One region of the Lysinibacillus sp. fkY74-1 genome, then DNA from elsewhere that is predicted to be linked to it. Evidence: a T-box and tRNA genes for the amino acid it is inferred to sense, from the RefSeq annotation. Region 1 holds a T-box; the other regions hold tRNA genes.
The links. A T-box is a leader RNA that pairs with one kind of tRNA and senses whether it is charged. The one in region 1 lies ahead of ACE1MS_RS15940 (valine--tRNA ligase), so its partner is inferred to be a tRNA-Val.

Region 1 (4,926 bases):
CAGGTGCTTTCGATACGAACTTTTCATTTGATAGCTTACCTGTCACTAACTTTACTTCTTTCGCCCATTTCTCTAACTCTTTTTCAAGACGAGCGATTTCTTCCTCTAAATTAATTAGCCCAACAAGTGGTAGGAAAACTTGGGCACCTGTAATAACTGCTGTCATCGATTGACCTGGTGCCTCTAAACCTTCACCAATTGTTAACGTATCTGGATTACAGAATTTCTCTAAATAAGCTTTATTCGCTTCAAGTACTGCCACTGTTGCAGCATCTTTCGCAGAGATAAACAACGGCACTTTTTTGCTCATTGGCGTGTTTACTTCCGCACGAATATTACGAACTGAACGTATAATATCCATTAGGAGCTTCATATTATCTGATTCGTCAGCAAAATGAAGATCCGTGCGTACTGTTGGCCATGCAGCTACTGTAATTGATTCTCCATCATGTGGTAAGTGTTGCCAAATTTCTTCTGTAATGAATGGCATAAATGGATGTAATAGACGCATCGTTTGATCGAGTACGTACGCTAAAATAGAACGAGTTGTCTTTTTAGCAGCTTCATCCTCACCATAAAGTGGTAACTTCGCCATTTCAATATACCAAGAACAGAAATCATCCCAAATGAAATTGTAAAGCTCACGACCAACTTCACCAAACTCATAGCGCTCTGCCAGAGATGTTACACGTTCAATTGTTTCATTTAAGCGTGTTAAAATCCATTTGTCAGCAACTGATTTTTCACCTGTTAAATCAATTTCATCATATGTCATTCCATCCATATTCATAAGTGCAAAACGGGATGCATTCCAAATCTTATTCGAAAAATTCCATACAGCCTCTACTTTCTCAGTAGTATAGCGTAAGTCTTGACCAGGTGATGAACCTGTTGCTAAGAAGTAGCGTAATGAGTCTGCACCATACTGCTCAATAACATCCATTGGATCTACACCATTGCCAAGTGACTTACTCATTTTTCGCCCTTCACCATCACGTACTAATCCGTGAATTAATACATCCTTGAATGGGCGTTGTTCTGTAAATTCAAGACCTTGGAAAATCATTCGAGATACCCAGAAGAAAATAATATCATAGCCTGTTACGAGTGTATTTGTTGGGTAATAACGTTTATATTCTTCATTTGCCTCGTCTGGCCAGCCCATTGTAGAAAACGGCCATAGTGCTGAAGAGAACCATGTATCTAGTACATCTTCATCCTGTGTCCAATTTTCTGCATCAACCGGTGCTTCTTTTCCTACGTAAATTTCACCTGTTTCATTATGGTACCAAGCTGGGATTTGATGGCCCCACCATAATTGACGAGAAATACACCAATCACGAATATTTTCCATCCAGCGAGAATAAGTGTTTTCAAAACGAGCTGGAACAAAGTTTACTTTACCTTCTTGGTCTTTTTGAAGCTCTAATGAAGAGTCTGCAAGTGGTTGCATTTTAACGAACCATTGTGCTGAAAGATATGGCTCTACAACAGCACCAGAGCGTTCAGAATGCCCTACTGAATGCATATGTTCTTCGATGCGTATTAACACGCCTGCTTCTTGTAAATCAGCAACAATTTGTTTACGGCATTCAAAGCGGTCCATACCGTTGTATTTGCCAGCAAGTTCGTTCATTGTGCCATCTTCATTCATCACAAGGATACGCTCAAGGTTGTGACGATTACCAACTTCAAAGTCATTTGGATCATGTGCAGGTGTCATTTTTACAACCCCTGTTCCAAATTCCATATCAACATAGTCATCAGCTACAATCGGAATTTCGCGACCTACAATCGGTAAGATAACTGTTTTACCAATTAAATGCTGATAACGTTCATCTTTCGGGTGAACAGCTACTCCAGAGTCGCCAAGCATTGTCTCAGGACGTGTTGTCGCAACCTCTACATATCCTGAGCCATCAGCCAAAGGATATTTCATATGATAGAAGGCACCCTGCACATCCTGGTAAATAACCTCAATATCAGACAATGCCGTTTTAGCAGCCGGATCCCAGTTAATAATGCGTTCACCACGATAGATTAAGCCTTTTTCATATAATTGAACAAATACTGTGTTAACTGCCTCTGAAAGACCTTTATCAAGTGTGAAACGCTCACGTGTGTAGTCTAATCCAAGGCCAAGCTTTGCCCATTGATCACGAATATGTCCAGCATATTCTTCTTTCCATTCCCATGTCTTCTCGAGGAATTTTTCACGTCCTAAATCATAACGTGTAATATTATCCTCACGTAGCTTTGCTTCTACTTTTGCCTGTGTAGCAATACCGGCATGGTCCATACCTGGTAACCAAAGTGCATCATATCCTTGCATACGCTTCATACGAATGAGGATGTCTTGTAAAGTCGTATCCCATGCATGACCAAGGTGTAATTTACCTGTTACGTTCGGTGGTGGAATAACAATTGAATAAGGTTTTTTCCCGCTTTCTGGCTGCGCCTCAAAAAATTTCCCTTGTAGCCACCATTCATAGCGACCGGCTTCAATGGACTGTGGGTCATATTTAGTTGGCATTGAAATGTTTTCTGTCATATTGACTCCTCCTAATGTTTGAAGACTATTGATAAAGCAATCACTTTACCAAATAAAAAAACTCCTCTCGTCTAAAAGGACGAAGGAGTTTTAGTTCGCGGTACCACCTTTAATTCCAGCAGCGGTTAAGAAAATGATCATCGAATACATTTCTCAGCCTTATCTACTGGCTCTTAATTCGGTAACGGTGTTTAACCGGCTTTAACTACTGTTAGTTCACTAAAGCTGCTCAAGGGCTACCTTCAATTAAGTACAAATAGAAACTTCTCAGCTACCGTTTCCTCTCTGAAAATGTAAGCATAATTTACTCTTCCCTATCATAGCATCTGTATTTAATTTTCCTTATTGTACCGCAAAAACGTGTAATTTTTCAAGTGATTTAGTCATCTTTTAATAAGAGTAAAGTAAATAGAAAAGGAAGTGAATTTTCAAATGCGTCGACGCAAGTATAACCCCTGGCTTTTACCACCTTGGATAAGGCAAGTTCGTTTTTACTGTAGAACGATTATCGTGCCGATTTGTTGTTTTCAGTTTATTCGTGTCATTATTGTTCCAACATCCGGTGATTTAATTTTCTTATTACTCTTGCTACTTCTCAGCTATTTACTTTTGAAAGACATCATTTGATACACGAACTTTAAGCGGTGTATATTCTTCTGTTAGATCCCAAATCATAGAAGGCACTTCATGCCAAGAGCTGGACTCACGTACAACAATATGACTTGAGGATTCTCTCAAAATTGTTTTTTGGTCAACTGTTGTAGTCTTCTCTTGGTGTGAAGCCGCTACTACTGCGGTAGTTTGTTTTTTCACTTGCGTGCTTTCTTCCAGCACAGCAAGTGTCTCTTCATGTTCAAAGGCACTGGCAGTAAAGGGCTGATTTTCGATCACATGGTCATTTTCAACAACTGGCTCATATTCGTTAAAAACGCTTGTGACTGTCCACTCGAGCTGACATTTCTGATTCGTCAAGCTCGGTCGAATATCTTTGACCATTATATCCTTCAGGTCTGATTCTTTTGGTAAATCGACATGTAATGGCACGGCATACTCAAAATAACCTGTATCTCCTTGGACATCTAGGGCATCAATTGAAATTAAATCCTCATCGCCTGTAAAAGCTTGCATATTTTGAAAATCGAAGCGTACATGTGCGGTGATATGATATATGCCTATTAGTCGAAGTGAATCCTCTAACTGCATTGCTTGCCACTGTGGCTTAATTTGCACTGCCGCTATTTCTGTTGGGCAACCGTACCCAGGAAAACAAAATGTTTCGCTCATGTTCCATGTTTTGTGTTCGATAATAATCCCTCCCTTTGCATCATATGTCTTATAAGGGGATAGTATGCTAGAAAGCTTCCTATTGAACAGTATAAAAAAGAGGCAATTAGTATAAAAATGGCATGCTAGAACATTACTTCTAGCATGCCATTTTTATGAATGTACTAACATCCGTTAAACATGTACTAATTTAATTTTATTCGCTACACGATCTGTTAATATTTGTGTTGCCTTTGGTACAATCGGCTTGAAAATCGGGTTTAAAACAGGGCCAGCTAACCCACCAGCAATCACTTCTAAGAAGCCTGTCATTTTTGTATTTTCAGCATCGATGCTTTCTGCAAGGAAATAGCCATTTCCTGTAAAATTATCAGAAAGACCTTTTAGTTCAAATGTTACTTTAGATGGGGCTACCCACTCCAAAATAATAATTTCTACTTCTACTGTTTTTTTCAGAACTCCAACATTTCCTTTAAAAGTCCATGTTGAATGTTTGTCATCAATCATTTCATGTGCGTTATAACCTGGGACAAGCTTTGCCCATTTCTCCATATCACTGACGAAATCCCATACATGTTCAATTCCTACGGGTACTTCGACTGTATGTGTGCCTGTTGCCATATTAATTCACTACTTTCTTTTATGAATAGCTATATTATAAACGATATCGTCCACATTTTGGCTATGCTGAAAGATATAATTTTGACAAAAGCAGGTCCTTCATCCAGTATAGATGATTGTCCCTGGTAGTTAATATATGCTATATTTTCTCTTTTGTTCTTTTATTGCTCAAGTACTACAATGACTTCTAACTTATATAAAAAGGGCATGCTAGATTTTTTCTAGCATGCCCTATAAAACTTTACTTAGCCAATTGAGCAAACACTTTATGGAATGCAGCTACTGTTTTAGCAATATGTTCTTCCGTATGAGCTGTCGAAATAAATAACCCTTCAAACTGAGATGGTGGTAGGAAAATTCCTTCCTCAGCCATCAATCGGAAGTATTCAGCAAATAAAGCTAAATCCGATGATTTTGCAGTTGCAAAATCAATTACCTCTTCATTCGTAAAGAAGAAGCCAATCATTGAA
Region 2 (4,926 bases), 330 kb from region 1:
GTCTATCTGCAGATAATCGCGAGCAAGTAGATCAGCTAGTAAATAAGGCACTTGCCTCCGGGGGAAAACCTTATAGTGATCCACAAGATCATGGATTTATGTATGGCTGGGGTTTTCAAGATTTAGATGGACATATTTGGGAAGTAGTTTATATGGATGAACATGCAATGAATCAAGAGTAAATCGATTATCTAACATTATTTTTCTATAAAAAAACAGTAGACGCTAGTGCATCTACTGTTTTTTATATGACCCGTACGGGATTCGAACCCGTGTTACCGCCGTGAAAGGGCGGTGTCTTAACCACTTGACCAACGGGCCAATGGCGGAGAAGGAGGGATTTGAACCCTCGCGCCGGTTACCCGACCTACACCCTTAGCAGGGGCGCCTCTTCAGCCTCTTGAGTACTTCCCCATAAAAAAATGGCTCCGAAGGCAGGACTCGAACCTGCGACAACCTGATTAACAGTCAGGTGCTACTACCAACTGAGCTACTTCGGAATAATAATGGGCCTAAATGGACTCGAACCATCGACCTCACGCTTATCAGGCGTGCGCTCTAACCAGCTGAGCTATAGGCCCTTGGAGCGGGTGATGAGAATCGAACTCACGACATCAGCTTGGAAGGCTGAGGTTTTACCATTAAACTACACCCGCATAAATGGTGGGTCAGGACGGAATCGAACCGCCGACACTTAGAGCTTCAATCTAATGCTCTACCAACTGAGCTACTGACCCATTTCGTCCATGCTAAGCTTGCTCACTCTTTGCTTATCACGTCTATCAATAAATAATGGCGGTCCCGACCGGGATCGAACCGGCGATCTCCTGCGTGACAGGCAGGCATGTTAACCGCTACACCACGGGACCATTTGGTTGCGGGGGCCGGATTTGAACCAACGACCTTCGGGTTATGAGCCCGACGAGCTACCACTGCTCCACCCCGCGATAATCATATTGTCTTTTCGAGTTTTTAAAGCACCATTCATTCATAGAAACTGGAGGAGGTAGAGGGATTCGAACCCCCGCGCGGTGTTACCCGCCTGTCGGTTTTCAAGACCGATCCCTTCAGCCAGACTTGGGTATACCTCCGTAACAATATATAAATGGTGGACCTTGCAGGACTCGAACCTGCGACCGGACGGTTATGAGCCGTCTGCTCTAACCAACTGAGCTAAAGGTCCTTTAAGATGGCGGCAGAGGGGATCGAACCCCCGACCTTACGGGTATGAACCGTACGCTCTAGCCAGCTGAGCTACGCCGCCAGGATCTTTATACTGGTTATTTTACTATGGTGGAGCCTAGCGGGATCGAACCGCTGACCTCCTGCGTGCAAGGCAGGCGCTCTCCCAGCTGAGCTAAGGCCCCATAATATTTTTTGGAAATGGTCGGGAAGACAGGATTCGAACCTGCGACCCCTTGGTCCCAAACCAAGTGCTCTACCAAGCTGAGCTACTTCCCGTTGTTCTTATGGCGCGCCCGACAGGAGTCGAACCCATAACCTTCTGATCCGTAGTCAGACGCTCTATCCAATTGAGCTACGGGCGCATATAAAATGGTGCCGAGGACCGGAATCGAACCGGTACGGTAGTCACCTACCGCAGGATTTTAAGTCCTGTGCGTCTGCCAGTTCCGCCACCCCGGCACATTTGGAGCGGAAGACGAGGTTCGAACTCGCGACCCCCACCTTGGCAAGGTGGTGTTCTACCACTGAACTACTTCCGCATGTGCATAAGTTTTTTTATCTGGCATATTGAAAAATGGTGCGGGTGAAGGGAGTCGAACCCCCACGCCTTGCGGCGCTAGATCCTAAGTCTAGTGCGTCTGCCAATTCCGCCACACCCGCTTAATATGGTTGGTACTTAAATGGTGAGCCATGAAGGACTCGAACCTTCGACCCTCTGATTAAAAGTCAGATGCTCTACCAACTGAGCTAATGGCTCAAAAAATGGTGCCGGCTATAGGAATCGAACCCACGACCTACTGATTACAAGTCAGTTGCTCTACCTGCTGAGCTAAACCGGCGAATGGTGGAGGATGACGGGCTCGAACCGCCGACCCTCTGCTTGTAAGGCAGATGCTCTCCCAGCTGAGCTAATCCTCCTGGGTATTATGCCTAGCGACGTCCTACTCTCACAGGGGGAAGCCCCCAACTACCATCGGCGCTAAAGAGCTTAACTTCCGTGTTCGGTATGGGAACGGGTGTGACCTCTTTGCCATCATCACTAGACTATGTTCGGCTTTCAATATACATCGCATTTCTTCGTCAGCTTCTGTCGTTCAGTCAGTCACGTACTTGAGTACGCTCCTTCCCTCTCTCCATTGCTTCCTCGAACTACTCGTATCTTGAAACCCTTTATAAAAGAAATTATTCTTTCAAAACTGGATAAACGGTTCATTGAATGCTTCAAACTTTTTGGTTAAGTCCTCGATCGATTAGTATTCGTCAGCTCCATGTGTCACCACACTTCCACCTCGAACCTATCTACCTCATCGTCTTTGAGGGATCTTACTTACTTGCGTAATGGGAAATCTCATCTTGAGGGGGGCTTCATGCTTAGATGCTTTCAGCACTTATCCCGTCCACACATAGCTACCCAGCGATGCCTTTGGCAAGACAACTGGTACACCAGCGGTGTGTCCATCCCGGTCCTCTCGTACTAAGGACAGCTCCTCTCAAATTTCCTACGCCCACGACGGATAGGGACCGAACTGTCTCACGACGTTCTGAACCCAGCTCGCGTACCGCTTTAATGGGCGAACAGCCCAACCCTTGGGACCGACTACAGCCCCAGGATGCGATGAGCCGACATCGAGGTGCCAAACCTCCCCGTCGATGTGGACTCTTGGGGGAGATAAGCCTGTTATCCCCGGGGTAGCTTTTATCCGTTGAGCGATGGCCCTTCCATGCGGAACCACCGGATCACTAAGCCCGTCTTTCGACCCTGCTCGACTTGTAGGTCTCGCAGTCAAGCTCCCTTGTGCCTTTACACTCTACGAATGATTTCCAACCATTCTGAGGGAACCTTTGGGCGCCTCCGTTACCTTTTAGGAGGCGACCGCCCCAGTCAAACTGTCCGCCTGACACTGTCTCCTGCCCCGCTAAGGGGCATGGGTTAGAATTTCAATACAACCAGGGTAGTATCCCACCGACGCCTCCTTCGAAGCTGGCGCTCCGAGATCTCTGGCTCCTACCTATCCTGTACAAGTTGTACCAAAATTCAATATCAGGCTACAGTAAAGCTCCACGGGGTCTTTCCGTCCTGTCGCGGGTAACCTGCATCTTCACAGGTACTATAATTTCACCGAGTCTCTCGTTGAGACAGTGCCCAGATCGTTACGCCTTTCGTGCGGGTCGGAACTTACCCGACAAGGAATTTCGCTACCTTAGGACCGTTATAGTTACGGCCGCCGTTTACTGGGGCTTCAATTCGCAGCTTCGCTTGCGCTAACCACTCCTCTTAACCTTCCAGCACCGGGCAGGCGTCAGCCCCTATACGTCACCTTACGGTTTTGCAGAGACCTGTGTTTTTGCTAAACAGTCGCCTGGGCCTATTCACTGCGGCTCTCATGCGCTTGCACGCTCAAGAGCACCCCTTCTCCCGAAGTTACGGGGTCATTTTGCCGAGTTCCTTAACGAGAGTTCTCTCGCACACCTTAGGATTCTCTCCTCGACTACCTGTGTCGGTTTGCGGTACGGGCACCTCTCACCTCGATAGAGGCTTTTCTTGGCAGTGTGAAATCAGGAACTTCGTCCATACGGACTCGCCATCACAGCTCAACGTTACAGTGTGCGGATTTGCCTACACACACGCCTTACTGCTTGGACGCGCATAACCAACAGCGCGCTTACCCTATCCTACTGCGTCCCCCCATTTCTCAAACGGTGAGGAGGTGGTACAGGAATATCAACCTGTTGTCCATCGCCTACGCCTATCGGCCTCGGCTTAGGTCCCGACTAACCCTGAGCGGACGAGCCTTCCTCAGGAAACCTTAGTCATACGGTGGACGGGATTCTCACCCGTCTTTCGCTACTCATACCGGCATTCTCACTTCTAAGCGCTCCACCAGTCCTTCCGGTCTGACTTCAACGCACTTAGAACGCTCTCCTACCACTGACATCGTAGATGTCAATCCACAGCTTCGGTGAATCGTTTAGCCCCGATACATTTTCGGCGCAGTGTCACTCGACCAGTGAGCTATTACGCACTCTTTAAATGATGGCTGCTTCTAAGCCAACATCCTGGTTGTCTGTGCAACGCCACATCCTTTTCCACTTAACGATTACTTTGGGACCTTAGCTGGTGGTCTGGGCTGTTTCCCTTTTGACTACGGATCTTATCACTCGCAGTCTGACTCCCGTGTATAAATATCTGGCATTCGGAGTTTGTCTGAATTCGGTAAACCGGGATGGCCCCCTAGTCCAAACAGTGCTCTACCTCCAGTATTCTCATCACGAGGCTAGCCCTAAAGCTATTTCGGAGAGAACCAGCTATCTCCAAGTTCGATTGGAATTTCTCCGCTACCCACACCTCATCCCCGCACTTTTCAACGTGCGTGGGTTCGGGCCTCCAGTAAGTGTTACCTTACCTTCACCCTGGACATGGGTAGATCACCTGGTTTCGGGTCTACGACCACGTACTATTTCGCCCTATTCAGACTCGCTTTCGCTGCGGCTCCGCCTTCTAAAGCTTAACCTCGCACGTAATCGTAACTCGCCGGTTCATTCTACAAAAGGCACGCTATCACCCATTAACGGGCTCTAACTACTTGTAGGCACACGGTTTCAGGATCTCTTTCACTCCCCTTCCGGGGTGCTTTTCACCTTTCCCTCACGGTACTGGTTCACTATCGGTCACTAGGTAGTATTTAGCCTTGGGAGATGGTCCTCCCGGATTCCGACGGAATTTCACGTGTTCCGCCGTAC
Region 3 (4,926 bases), 1.1 Mb from region 1:
TTGGACAGCCTTCGTACCTTTAATGAGGGTTAAGACCTTATAAACAACGTACCAAACGAGCAGTACATCGATGAAGTTAATAACAATATTCACAGGCGTTAAATCTGTGAAATGTTCAATAATTTGCACGTGGCATCCCCCACTTTTCATTACGAATCCATACACATTCAAGTATAGCACATTCTTATCAAATGTAACTTTTTTCAAATAAAAAGTCTACTCAGAAGAGTAGACCTTTCAGCCTCTCACGTGCACTATTTTTTAGGACGTATAGAGTGTTATTTAGTTTCTTCTTTTTCATCAAATGTCATGGCTGTTTTTACAGAGTTTTTAATCGTATACCATAACCATTCAAATACTTCGTCAATTTCTTCAATTCTCCCTGAAACTACCGCTGAAGATGCCATGTATTGCCCGTTTATGACTGTGACGTTACCATCAACTTCTCCTTCAACAACCAAATCGCCATTTTTCACCACAATATCGCCCTTTACAACTTCCCCTGCGGGTACGATAACCGTTTGACCATCTACAACTAAATTGGGCTGCTTGGTCACAGAGAAATGCTGGTCATCCATAAAGCTTCCTAGCAAGGTAGCACTCATAAATAAACAAAATACTGCTGCTGCCACAAAAAATGGATGTCGGCGTATCCATTTTTGTATACCTACTCGACTTTTCGGTTTTGGTAAACGAGCCATTACTGCTGCTTCAAAATCCGGAGGCGCTGTAATATGGGAAGCACTCTTCACAAAGGCGATTGTTTCACTCAATTCATGCATCAACTGTTTACAATCATTACATGTATGCAAGTGTTGCTTTAACTCTTGCTCATGCTCACGACTAATGTCACCGTCTAAATAATCATGCATATAATCAATAATATGCTCTGGACAAGTATTCATGACGCTCCCCCTCCTACAGATTGTTTAACTGCTTACGTAATGCCTCACGTCCGCGGTGAATTCTCGTTTTCACCGTTCCAAGTGGCATATCTAAAATCTCGCTAATCTCTTGCAACGATAACTCTTCTATATATTTCAATACTATAACCGAACGGTATTTATCCGGCAAACGTCCAATTTCGTATTGAATGCGATCTTGCAGCTCCATTTGCTCTAACTGCTCCTCTGGTAGCTGGTCATCTGCTGCGATTTGTGAATACATATCAAGCCCTTCTGTACCAGCTACTTCTGCATCTAAATAATAATCCGGTTTCTTTTTCCGAATACGATCTATACAGAGGTTTGTCGCAATGCGATAAAGCCACGTCGAAAACTTTCTTTTCTGATCAAAAGTATGCAAATTCATATATGCCCGAACAAAAGCTTCCTGAGCAATATCTTCAGATTCTTGTTTGTTACCTAACATTCGATAGCATACTTGGTACAGTTTGTGCTGATAGAGACTCACAATATCGGCAAATGCGTTTTGATCGCCTTTAAGCACTTGTTTTATTCTCTTATTTACTAACGCATCCATTGTGTTGACTTCTCCACCTTTACAACTGTCTTATACTATACGACCCATCGATAAGAAAAGTTTCGTTTTATTTCAATTATAGCAAAAGATTTTTATGCAATGTGGCGACAGGCAATTTTTTGAATATTTTTGTTTAAACTAACGTTTCTCCAAATAAAGAGCCCATTAAAGCAACAGCTACATTTGCCGTTGTATTTTTCTCATCTAATATCGGATTCACTTCTACAAACTCCGCAGAGGTTAACATTCCAGACTCTTGTAGCATTTCCATTGCTAAATGACTTTCACGATACGTAATTCCACCTGGCACTGGTGTTCCAACCCCTGGTGTATAAAGAGGGTCAAGTCCATCTAAATCAAGCGATAGGTGCAATCCATCAACATTACGCTCTTTTAAATAGGCAAGTGCATCTTCCATAACACGCGTCATGCCAAGTCGATCAATTTCATGCATTGTGTACACTTTAATTCCTTGTTCACGAATCAAGTCACGCTCACCAGGATCTACAGAACGAGCTCCGATGATAATAACGTTTTCTGGCTTAATTTTCGGCACACTATTACGAATTTGAACTAAACGTTCATGCCCAAGTCCAATACTAACTGCTAAAGGCATTCCATGTATATTGCCAGAAGGTGTAGTTTCAGGTGTATTTAAATCTGCATGTGCATCATACCAAATAACACCTAGATTTTTATAATGTTCTCCTAATCCTGCAAGTGTACCAATAGCAATACTATGGTCTCCACCAAATACAAGTGGGAATTTTTTTTGTTCGACTACTTCATGTACACTATTAGCCAAAGCTGTACTAACTTCGACAACTTCCTCTAAATTTAATAACTTTTCGTCTACTGCTGCATTTGCTTGCTTTTGACTTACACGAATATCCCCTTGATCTTGTACCTCGTGTCCAATACTTGTTAAACGTTCAACAACGCCTGCATAACGAATAGCACTTGGTCCCATATCTACGCCTCGACGTGTTTGTCCGTAATCTGTTGGTACTCCAATAATAGAAATATTAAGTTTATTCATGTTTTTATACCCCCTAAAAGTTATAAGACTATTGTAAAGCCTACTTACCAATTGGCTCAACCCAACAAAAAAACGCATATTTATTCATTATAAATCAACATAAAAAAATCTCCTACTGTTTTCAGCAAGAGATTAGTTATCTGTATTTATTATATCACTTTTGAATATATTTTATTCTATAAAAGTGAGCCATGAAGGACTCGAACCTTCGACCCTCTGATTAAAAGTCAGATGCTCTACCAACTGAGCTAATGGCTCATAAAAGAAAAATGGCTGGGGTACTAGGATTCGAACCTAGGCATGACGGAATCAAAATCCGTTGCCTTACCGCTTGGCTATACCCCAATCATTTATAAAACTGGTGGAGGGGGACGGATTCGAACCGCCGAACCCTAAGGAGCGGATTTACAGTCCGCCGCGTTTAGCCACTTCGCTACCCCTCCGAAATAACACAATAATAATGGTGGAGGATGACGGGCTCGAACCGCCGACCCTCTGCTTGTAAGGCAGATGCTCTCCCAGCTGAGCTAATCCTCCATAGAAACAGGTGTTATATCACAGTTTATTTTCTTTTTAAAGCCTGTACATCATGACGATGCATTTTAAATGGTGACCCCTACGGGATTCGAACCCGTGTTACCGCCGTGAAAGGGCGGTGTCTTAACCACTTGACCAAGGGGCCATATGTACGTCTCAAACAAGACAATAATTATAATAACATTATTTCTACATTCTTGCAACACTTTTCTACAATTTTTTTATGTATAAAACCATCTTAAAAATGAGCAAAAAAATGGCTCCGAAGGCAGGACTCGAACCTGCGACAACCTGATTAACAGTCAGGTGCTACTACCAACTGAGCTACTTCGGAACAATACTATTCGTATGTCTTAGACAACCTCTTAAGTACATTTATTATTATAGCAAGCATTCTAAATAATGCAACACATTTGTGAAAAATTTTATATTTTTTGTCGAGGCCTTCTTAAATATAACTTAGAAAGCAAAATAGTTCTCTATTAAATCTAATATTTCTATTTTGTGTATTAAATATTCTTGCTGTATATTATTTCAATTGTTAAAATAAAAATAGTTTTACGAATTTTCTATCATTTCAGGGGGAGGAATGTTCAAATGGTAATAAAGGATTTAATTGCACCGGATGTTTATAACATTACAGAGGAATTAGAAAAATTTTCGCAAGATAGTGAACGCCAAGCTATACGTTGGTTAAATACACAACAAGAGAGGCAAACAGTTACTTACGTAGAGCTTGTTCAAAAAATGAATCAATACGCTAATGCCTTTACGAAGAAGGGGCTTCAAAAAGGAGATCGTGTATTAGTTATTATTCCTCGCCTACCAGAGGCCTATTTTGTTTTCCTAGGCTGTTTAAAAGCGGGTATTGTTCCTATTTCATGCTCAGAAATGTTGCGCGCAAGTGATTTAGAGTATCGTATGGAGCATTCTTCTGCTAGTGCTGTGATCGCCTATGAAGCATTTACTAGTGAAGTAGATAAAATCTCTTCTTCTGTCAATACTTTAAAAAACAAAATGGTCATTGGCACAGCTACAGGAGATTGGTCTTCTTTAGATGAATTGGCTAGCTCGCAACCAAATACATTTACTGCTGTTGCTACTAAACGCGATGACATGGCGTTCCTTTCTTATACTTCTGGAACAACAGGTAAGCCTAAGGGTGTCGTTCATTCTCATGGTTGGGGCTACGCGCATATTCGAACAGCGGCTGCACAGTGGCTTTGTGTACGTGAAGGAGACTTAGTATGGGCTACTGCTGCTCCAGGTTGGCAAAAATGGATTTGGAGTCCTTTCCTATCCACCATTATGTTGGGGGCTACAGCCTTTGTTTATCATGGTGGGTTTGATGCAAAAACATATCTTCGCCTGTTGCAGGATGAAAAAATTAATGTTCTCTGCTGCACTCCAACTGAATATCGTATCATGGCGAAGCTTGAGAATTTAAAAGACTATAATCTATCCTCTCTGCGTAGTGCTGTCTCTGCTGGTGAACCATTAAATCGACCAGTCATTGAAACATTTAAGAATCACTTTGATCTAAAAGTCCGCGATGGTTATGGTCAAACAGAAAATACATTACTCATTGGTACTCTGGAAAACACAGAGTTACGTCCTGGTTCCATGGGTGTCCCAACTCCAGGTAATATTGTACGTATTATCGACAATGAAGGAAATGAGGCACCTGTTGGCGAGGTTGGAGATATTGCCATACACAAATCATCGCCAGCGTTGTTTAAAGAGTATTATCGGGAGCCTGAACGCACACAAGCGGCATTCCGTGGTGAATGGTACATTACTGGTGATCAAGCGAAATGTGATGAAGATGGTTATTTTTGGTTTGAAGGTCGAGGCGACGATATAATTAT
Region 4 (4,926 bases), 1.5 Mb from region 1:
CACTCCCCTTCCGGGGTGCTTTTCACCTTTCCCTCACGGTACTGGTTCACTATCGGTCACTAGGTAGTATTTAGCCTTGGGAGATGGTCCTCCCGGATTCCGACGGAATTTCACGTGTTCCGCCGTACTCAGGATCCACTCAGGAGAGAACGAACTTTCGACTACAGGGCTTTTACCTGCTCTGGCGGACCTTTCCAAGTCGCTTCATCTAACTCGTTCTTTTGTAACTCCGTATTGAGTGTCCTACAACCCCAAGAGGCAAGCCTCTTGGTTTGGGCTCTTCCCGTTTCGCTCGCCGCTACTCAGGGAATCGATTTTTCTTTCTCTTCCTCCAGGTACTTAGATGTTTCAGTTCCCTGGGTCTGCCTTCAAGACGCTATGTATTCACGTCAAGATACTACGCGATTAAACGTAGTGGGTTCCCCCATTCGGAAATCTCCGGATCAAAGCTCACTTACAGCTCCCCGAAGCATATCGGTGTTAGTGCCGTCCTTCTTCGGCTCCTAGTGCCAAGGCATTCGCCGTGCGCCCTTAATAACTTAACCTATCAGCTTTCCATACACTTCACATTTCGTTGTCAGCCTCACTCGTTCAATCAGTCACGTACTGAAGTACGCTCCTTCATTTACTCGATTGCTTCCTAGAACTGCTCGTGTCTGAAAACCTTATCATGTTATTAAGCCTATAAAAAACTTAAAAAAATAAATGTGTTTGTTACAATTTCAATGTCGTTTTATCCAGTTTTCAAAGAACAAGTTTGGTGGAGCCTAGCGGGATCGAACCGCTGACCTCCTGCGTGCAAGGCAGGCGCTCTCCCAGCTGAGCTAAGGCCCCAAGAGGTATATATGGTGGGCCTAAATGGACTCGAACCATCGACCTCACGCTTATCAGGCGTGCGCTCTAACCAGCTGAGCTATAGGCCCTCTTGGAAGTTTTATATGATTAATAAACCTTCAAAACTGAACGCAAAACGTAATCTTACAAACCCAAGGTTTGTATTCCGAAAATATCCTTAGAAAGGAGGTGATCCAGCCGCACCTTCCGATACGGCTACCTTGTTACGACTTCACCCCAATCATCTATCCCACCTTCGGCGGCTGGCTCCAAAAGGTTACCTCACCGACTTCGGGTGTTACAAACTCTCGTGGTGTGACGGGCGGTGTGTACAAGGCCCGGGAACGTATTCACCGCGGCATGCTGATCCGCGATTACTAGCGATTCCGGCTTCATGTAGGCGAGTTGCAGCCTACAATCCGAACTGAGAACGACTTTATCGGATTAGCTCCCTCTCGCGAGTTGGCAACCGTTTGTATCGTCCATTGTAGCACGTGTGTAGCCCAGGTCATAAGGGGCATGATGATTTGACGTCATCCCCACCTTCCTCCGGTTTGTCACCGGCAGTCACCTTAGAGTGCCCAACTAAATGATGGCAACTAAGATCAAGGGTTGCGCTCGTTGCGGGACTTAACCCAACATCTCACGACACGAGCTGACGACAACCATGCACCACCTGTCACCGTTGCCCCCGAAGGGGAAACCATATCTCTACAGTGGTCAACGGGATGTCAAGACCTGGTAAGGTTCTTCGCGTTGCTTCGAATTAAACCACATGCTCCACCGCTTGTGCGGGCCCCCGTCAATTCCTTTGAGTTTCAGTCTTGCGACCGTACTCCCCAGGCGGAGTGCTTAATGCGTTAGCTGCAGCACTAAGGGGCGGAAACCCCCTAACACTTAGCACTCATCGTTTACGGCGTGGACTACCAGGGTATCTAATCCTGTTTGCTCCCCACGCTTTCGCGCCTCAGTGTCAGTTACAGACCAGATAGTCGCCTTCGCCACTGGTGTTCCTCCAAATCTCTACGCATTTCACCGCTACACTTGGAATTCCACTATCCTCTTCTGCACTCAAGTCTCCCAGTTTCCAATGACCCTCCACGGTTGAGCCGTGGGCTTTCACATCAGACTTAAGAAACCACCTGCGCGCGCTTTACGCCCAATAATTCCGGACAACGCTTGCCACCTACGTATTACCGCGGCTGCTGGCACGTAGTTAGCCGTGGCTTTCTAATAAGGTACCGTCAAGGTACAGCCAGTTACTACTGTACTTGTTCTTCCCTTACAACAGAGTTTTACGAACCGAAATCCTTCTTCACTCACGCGGCGTTGCTCCATCAGGCTTTCGCCCATTGTGGAAGATTCCCTACTGCTGCCTCCCGTAGGAGTCTGGGCCGTGTCTCAGTCCCAGTGTGGCCGATCACCCTCTCAGGTCGGCTACGCATCGTCGCCTTGGTGAGCCGTTACCTCACCAACTAGCTAATGCGCCGCGGGCCCATCCTATAGCGACAGCCGAAACCGTCTTTCAATATTTCACCATGAGGTGAAACAGATTATTCGGTATTAGCCCCGGTTTCCCGGAGTTATCCCAAACTATAAGGTAGGTTGCCCACGTGTTACTCACCCGTCCGCCGCTAACGTCAAAGGAGCAAGCTCCTTCTCTGTTCGCTCGACTTGCATGTATTAGGCACGCCGCCAGCGTTCGTCCTGAGCCAGGATCAAACTCTCCATAAAAGAAATTTGATTAGCTCAAATTGTTTTGCTGGCATCAATTTTGATGTCCAAAATTTTTTTTCGTTCACTAGCTAGGCTAGCTACTTAAAACTTTATTGATTACGTTTTGCTTGTTCAGTTTTCAAGGTTCATTTAGTTAAATAAGTTGAATGGTGGAGCCTAGCGGGATCGAACCGCTGACCTCCTGCGTGCAAGGCAGGCGCTCTCCCAGCTGAGCTAAGGCCCCATATTTTTTGGAAATGGTCGGGAAGACAGGATTCGAACCTGCGACCCCTTGGTCCCAAACCAAGTGCTCTACCAAGCTGAGCTACTTCCCGTTCGTTTTATGGCGCGCCCGACAGGAGTCGAACCCATAACCTTCTGATCCGTAGTCAGACGCTCTATCCAATTGAGCTACGGGCGCATAAAATGGTGCCGAGGACCGGAATCGAACCGGTACGGTAGTCACCTACCGCAGGATTTTAAGTCCTGTGCGTCTGCCAGTTCCGCCACCCCGGCACATTTGGAGCGGAAGACGAGGTTCGAACTCGCGACCCCCACCTTGGCAAGGTGGTGTTCTACCACTGAACTACTTCCGCATGTGCATAAGTTTTTTTATCTGGCATATTTTAAAAATGGTGCGGGTGAAGGGAGTCGAACCCCCACGCCTTGCGGCGCTAGATCCTAAGTCTAGTGCGTCTGCCAATTCCGCCACACCCGCTTAATATGGTTGGTACTTATAAATGGTGAGCCATGAAGGACTCGAACCTTCGACCCTCTGATTAAAAGTCAGATGCTCTACCAACTGAGCTAATGGCTCGTCTAAAATGGTGCCGGCTATAGGAATCGAACCCACGACCTACTGATTACAAGTCAGTTGCTCTACCTGCTGAGCTAAACCGGCAAATGGTGGAGGATGACGGGCTCGAACCGCCGACCCTCTGCTTGTAAGGCAGATGCTCTCCCAGCTGAGCTAATCCTCCTGGGTATTATGCCTAGCGACGTCCTACTCTCACAGGGGGAAGCCCCCAACTACCATCGGCGCTAAAGAGCTTAACTTCCGTGTTCGGTATGGGAACGGGTGTGACCTCTTTGCCATCATCACTAGACTTATTCAAAAGACAAGATTTATTATAACATATGTAGTTATAAAATGCAAGTTTTTTTAAAACTTTCTTATTCTTTCAAAACTGGATAAACGGTTCATTGAATGCTTCAAACTTTTTTGGTTAAGTCCTCGATCGATTAGTATTCGTCAGCTCCATGTGTCACCACACTTCCACCTCGAACCTATCTACCTCATCGTCTTTGAGGGATCTTACTTACTTGCGTAATGGGAAATCTCATCTTGAGGGGGGCTTCATGCTTAGATGCTTTCAGCACTTATCCCGTCCACACATAGCTACCCAGCGATGCCTTTGGCAAGACAACTGGTACACCAGCGGTGTGTCCATCCCGGTCCTCTCGTACTAAGGACAGCTCCTCTCAAATTTCCTACGCCCACGACGGATAGGGACCGAACTGTCTCACGACGTTCTGAACCCAGCTCGCGTACCGCTTTAATGGGCGAACAGCCCAACCCTTGGGACCGACTACAGCCCCAGGATGCGATGAGCCGACATCGAGGTGCCAAACCTCCCCGTCGATGTGGACTCTTGGGGGAGATAAGCCTGTTATCCCCGGGGTAGCTTTTATCCGTTGAGCGATGGCCCTTCCATGCGGAACCACCGGATCACTAAGCCCGTCTTTCGACCCTGCTCGACTTGTAGGTCTCGCAGTCAAGCTCCCTTGTGCCTTTACACTCTACGAATGATTTCCAACCATTCTGAGGGAACCTTTGGGCGCCTCCGTTACCTTTTAGGAGGCGACCGCCCCAGTCAAACTGTCCGCCTGACACTGTCTCCTGCCCCGCTAAGGGGCATGGGTTAGAATTTCAATACAACCAGGGTAGTATCCCACCGACGCCTCCTTCGAAGCTGGCGCTCCGAGATCTCTGGCTCCTACCTATCCTGTACAAGTTGTACCAAAATTCAATATCAGGCTACAGTAAAGCTCCACGGGGTCTTTCCGTCCTGTCGCGGGTAACCTGCATCTTCACAGGTACTATAATTTCACCGAGTCTCTCGTTGAGACAGTGCCCAGATCGTTACGCCTTTCGTGCGGGTCGGAACTTACCCGACAAGGAATTTCGCTACCTTAGGACCGTTATAGTTACGGCCGCCGTTTACTGGGGCTTCAATTCGCAGCTTCGCTTGCGCTAACCACTCCTCTTAACCTTCCAGCACCGGGCAGGCGTCAGCCCCTATACGTCACCTTACGGTTTTGCAGAGACCTGTGTTTTTGCTAAACAGTCGCCTGGGCCTATTCACTGCGGCTCTC

Region 2: it encodes a tRNA-Val, which carries the amino acid that the T-box ahead of ACE1MS_RS15940 (valine--tRNA ligase) is inferred to sense. The anticodon was not compared.
Region 3: it encodes a tRNA-Val, which carries the amino acid that the T-box ahead of ACE1MS_RS15940 (valine--tRNA ligase) is inferred to sense. The anticodon was not compared.
Region 4: it encodes a tRNA-Val, which carries the amino acid that the T-box ahead of ACE1MS_RS15940 (valine--tRNA ligase) is inferred to sense. The anticodon was not compared.

Annotation. Positions count from the first base shown of each region.
Region 1 is NZ_CP170173.1:3,243,111-3,248,036, forward strand. It holds gene ACE1MS_RS15940 (valine--tRNA ligase) at 1-2,551, opposite strand, end outside; T-box leader at 2,624-2,881, opposite strand; gene ACE1MS_RS15945 (hypothetical protein) at 3,155-3,835, opposite strand; gene ACE1MS_RS15950 (CoxG family protein) at 4,010-4,456, opposite strand; gene hemL (glutamate-1-semialdehyde 2,1-aminomutase) at 4,698-4,926, opposite strand, start outside.
Region 2 is NZ_CP170173.1:3,573,403-3,578,328, forward strand. It holds gene ACE1MS_RS17570 (VOC family protein) at 1-182, shown strand, start outside; tRNA gene ACE1MS_RS17575 (tRNA-Glu) at 250-321, opposite strand; tRNA gene ACE1MS_RS17580 (tRNA-Ser) at 324-414, opposite strand; tRNA gene ACE1MS_RS17585 (tRNA-Asn) at 424-500, opposite strand; tRNA gene ACE1MS_RS17590 (tRNA-Ile) at 508-581, opposite strand; tRNA gene ACE1MS_RS17595 (tRNA-Gly) at 583-656, opposite strand; tRNA gene ACE1MS_RS17600 (tRNA-Phe) at 662-737, opposite strand; tRNA gene ACE1MS_RS17605 (tRNA-Asp) at 794-869, opposite strand; tRNA gene ACE1MS_RS17610 (tRNA-Met) at 873-947, opposite strand; tRNA gene ACE1MS_RS17615 (tRNA-Ser) at 999-1,091, opposite strand; tRNA gene ACE1MS_RS17620 (tRNA-Ile) at 1,107-1,183, opposite strand; tRNA gene ACE1MS_RS17625 (tRNA-Met) at 1,191-1,264, opposite strand; tRNA gene ACE1MS_RS17630 (tRNA-Ala) at 1,292-1,367, opposite strand; tRNA gene ACE1MS_RS17635 (tRNA-Pro) at 1,385-1,461, opposite strand; tRNA gene ACE1MS_RS17640 (tRNA-Arg) at 1,471-1,547, opposite strand; tRNA gene ACE1MS_RS17645 (tRNA-Leu) at 1,556-1,644, opposite strand; tRNA gene ACE1MS_RS17650 (tRNA-Gly) at 1,650-1,724, opposite strand; tRNA gene ACE1MS_RS17655 (tRNA-Leu) at 1,761-1,845, opposite strand; tRNA gene ACE1MS_RS17660 (tRNA-Lys) at 1,867-1,942, opposite strand; tRNA gene ACE1MS_RS17665 (tRNA-Thr) at 1,949-2,024, opposite strand; tRNA gene ACE1MS_RS17670 (tRNA-Val) at 2,028-2,103, opposite strand; rRNA gene rrf (5S ribosomal RNA) at 2,114-2,229, opposite strand; rRNA gene ACE1MS_RS17680 (23S ribosomal RNA) at 2,416-4,926, opposite strand, start outside.
Region 3 is NZ_CP170173.1:4,371,376-4,376,301, forward strand. It holds gene cdaA (diadenylate cyclase CdaA) at 1-129, opposite strand, end outside; gene ACE1MS_RS21645 (anti-sigma factor family protein) at 279-905, opposite strand; gene sigW (RNA polymerase sigma factor SigW) at 919-1,482, opposite strand; gene rocF (arginase) at 1,616-2,521, opposite strand; tRNA gene ACE1MS_RS21660 (tRNA-Lys) at 2,707-2,779, opposite strand; tRNA gene ACE1MS_RS21665 (tRNA-Gln) at 2,792-2,866, opposite strand; tRNA gene ACE1MS_RS21670 (tRNA-Tyr) at 2,881-2,964, opposite strand; tRNA gene ACE1MS_RS21675 (tRNA-Val) at 2,983-3,058, opposite strand; tRNA gene ACE1MS_RS21680 (tRNA-Glu) at 3,129-3,203, opposite strand; tRNA gene ACE1MS_RS21685 (tRNA-Asn) at 3,316-3,392, opposite strand; gene mbcS (acyl-CoA synthetase MbcS) at 3,656-4,926, shown strand, end outside.
Region 4 is NZ_CP170173.1:112,682-117,607, reverse strand. It holds rRNA gene ACE1MS_RS00610 (23S ribosomal RNA) at 1-545, opposite strand, end outside; tRNA gene ACE1MS_RS00605 (tRNA-Ala) at 759-834, opposite strand; tRNA gene ACE1MS_RS00600 (tRNA-Ile) at 847-923, opposite strand; rRNA gene ACE1MS_RS00595 (16S ribosomal RNA) at 1,017-2,568, opposite strand; tRNA gene ACE1MS_RS00590 (tRNA-Ala) at 2,719-2,794, opposite strand; tRNA gene ACE1MS_RS00585 (tRNA-Pro) at 2,809-2,885, opposite strand; tRNA gene ACE1MS_RS00580 (tRNA-Arg) at 2,895-2,971, opposite strand; tRNA gene ACE1MS_RS00575 (tRNA-Leu) at 2,978-3,066, opposite strand; tRNA gene ACE1MS_RS00570 (tRNA-Gly) at 3,072-3,146, opposite strand; tRNA gene ACE1MS_RS00565 (tRNA-Leu) at 3,184-3,268, opposite strand; tRNA gene ACE1MS_RS00560 (tRNA-Lys) at 3,292-3,367, opposite strand; tRNA gene ACE1MS_RS00555 (tRNA-Thr) at 3,376-3,451, opposite strand; tRNA gene ACE1MS_RS00550 (tRNA-Val) at 3,455-3,530, opposite strand; rRNA gene rrf (5S ribosomal RNA) at 3,541-3,656, opposite strand; rRNA gene ACE1MS_RS00540 (23S ribosomal RNA) at 3,773-4,926, opposite strand, start outside.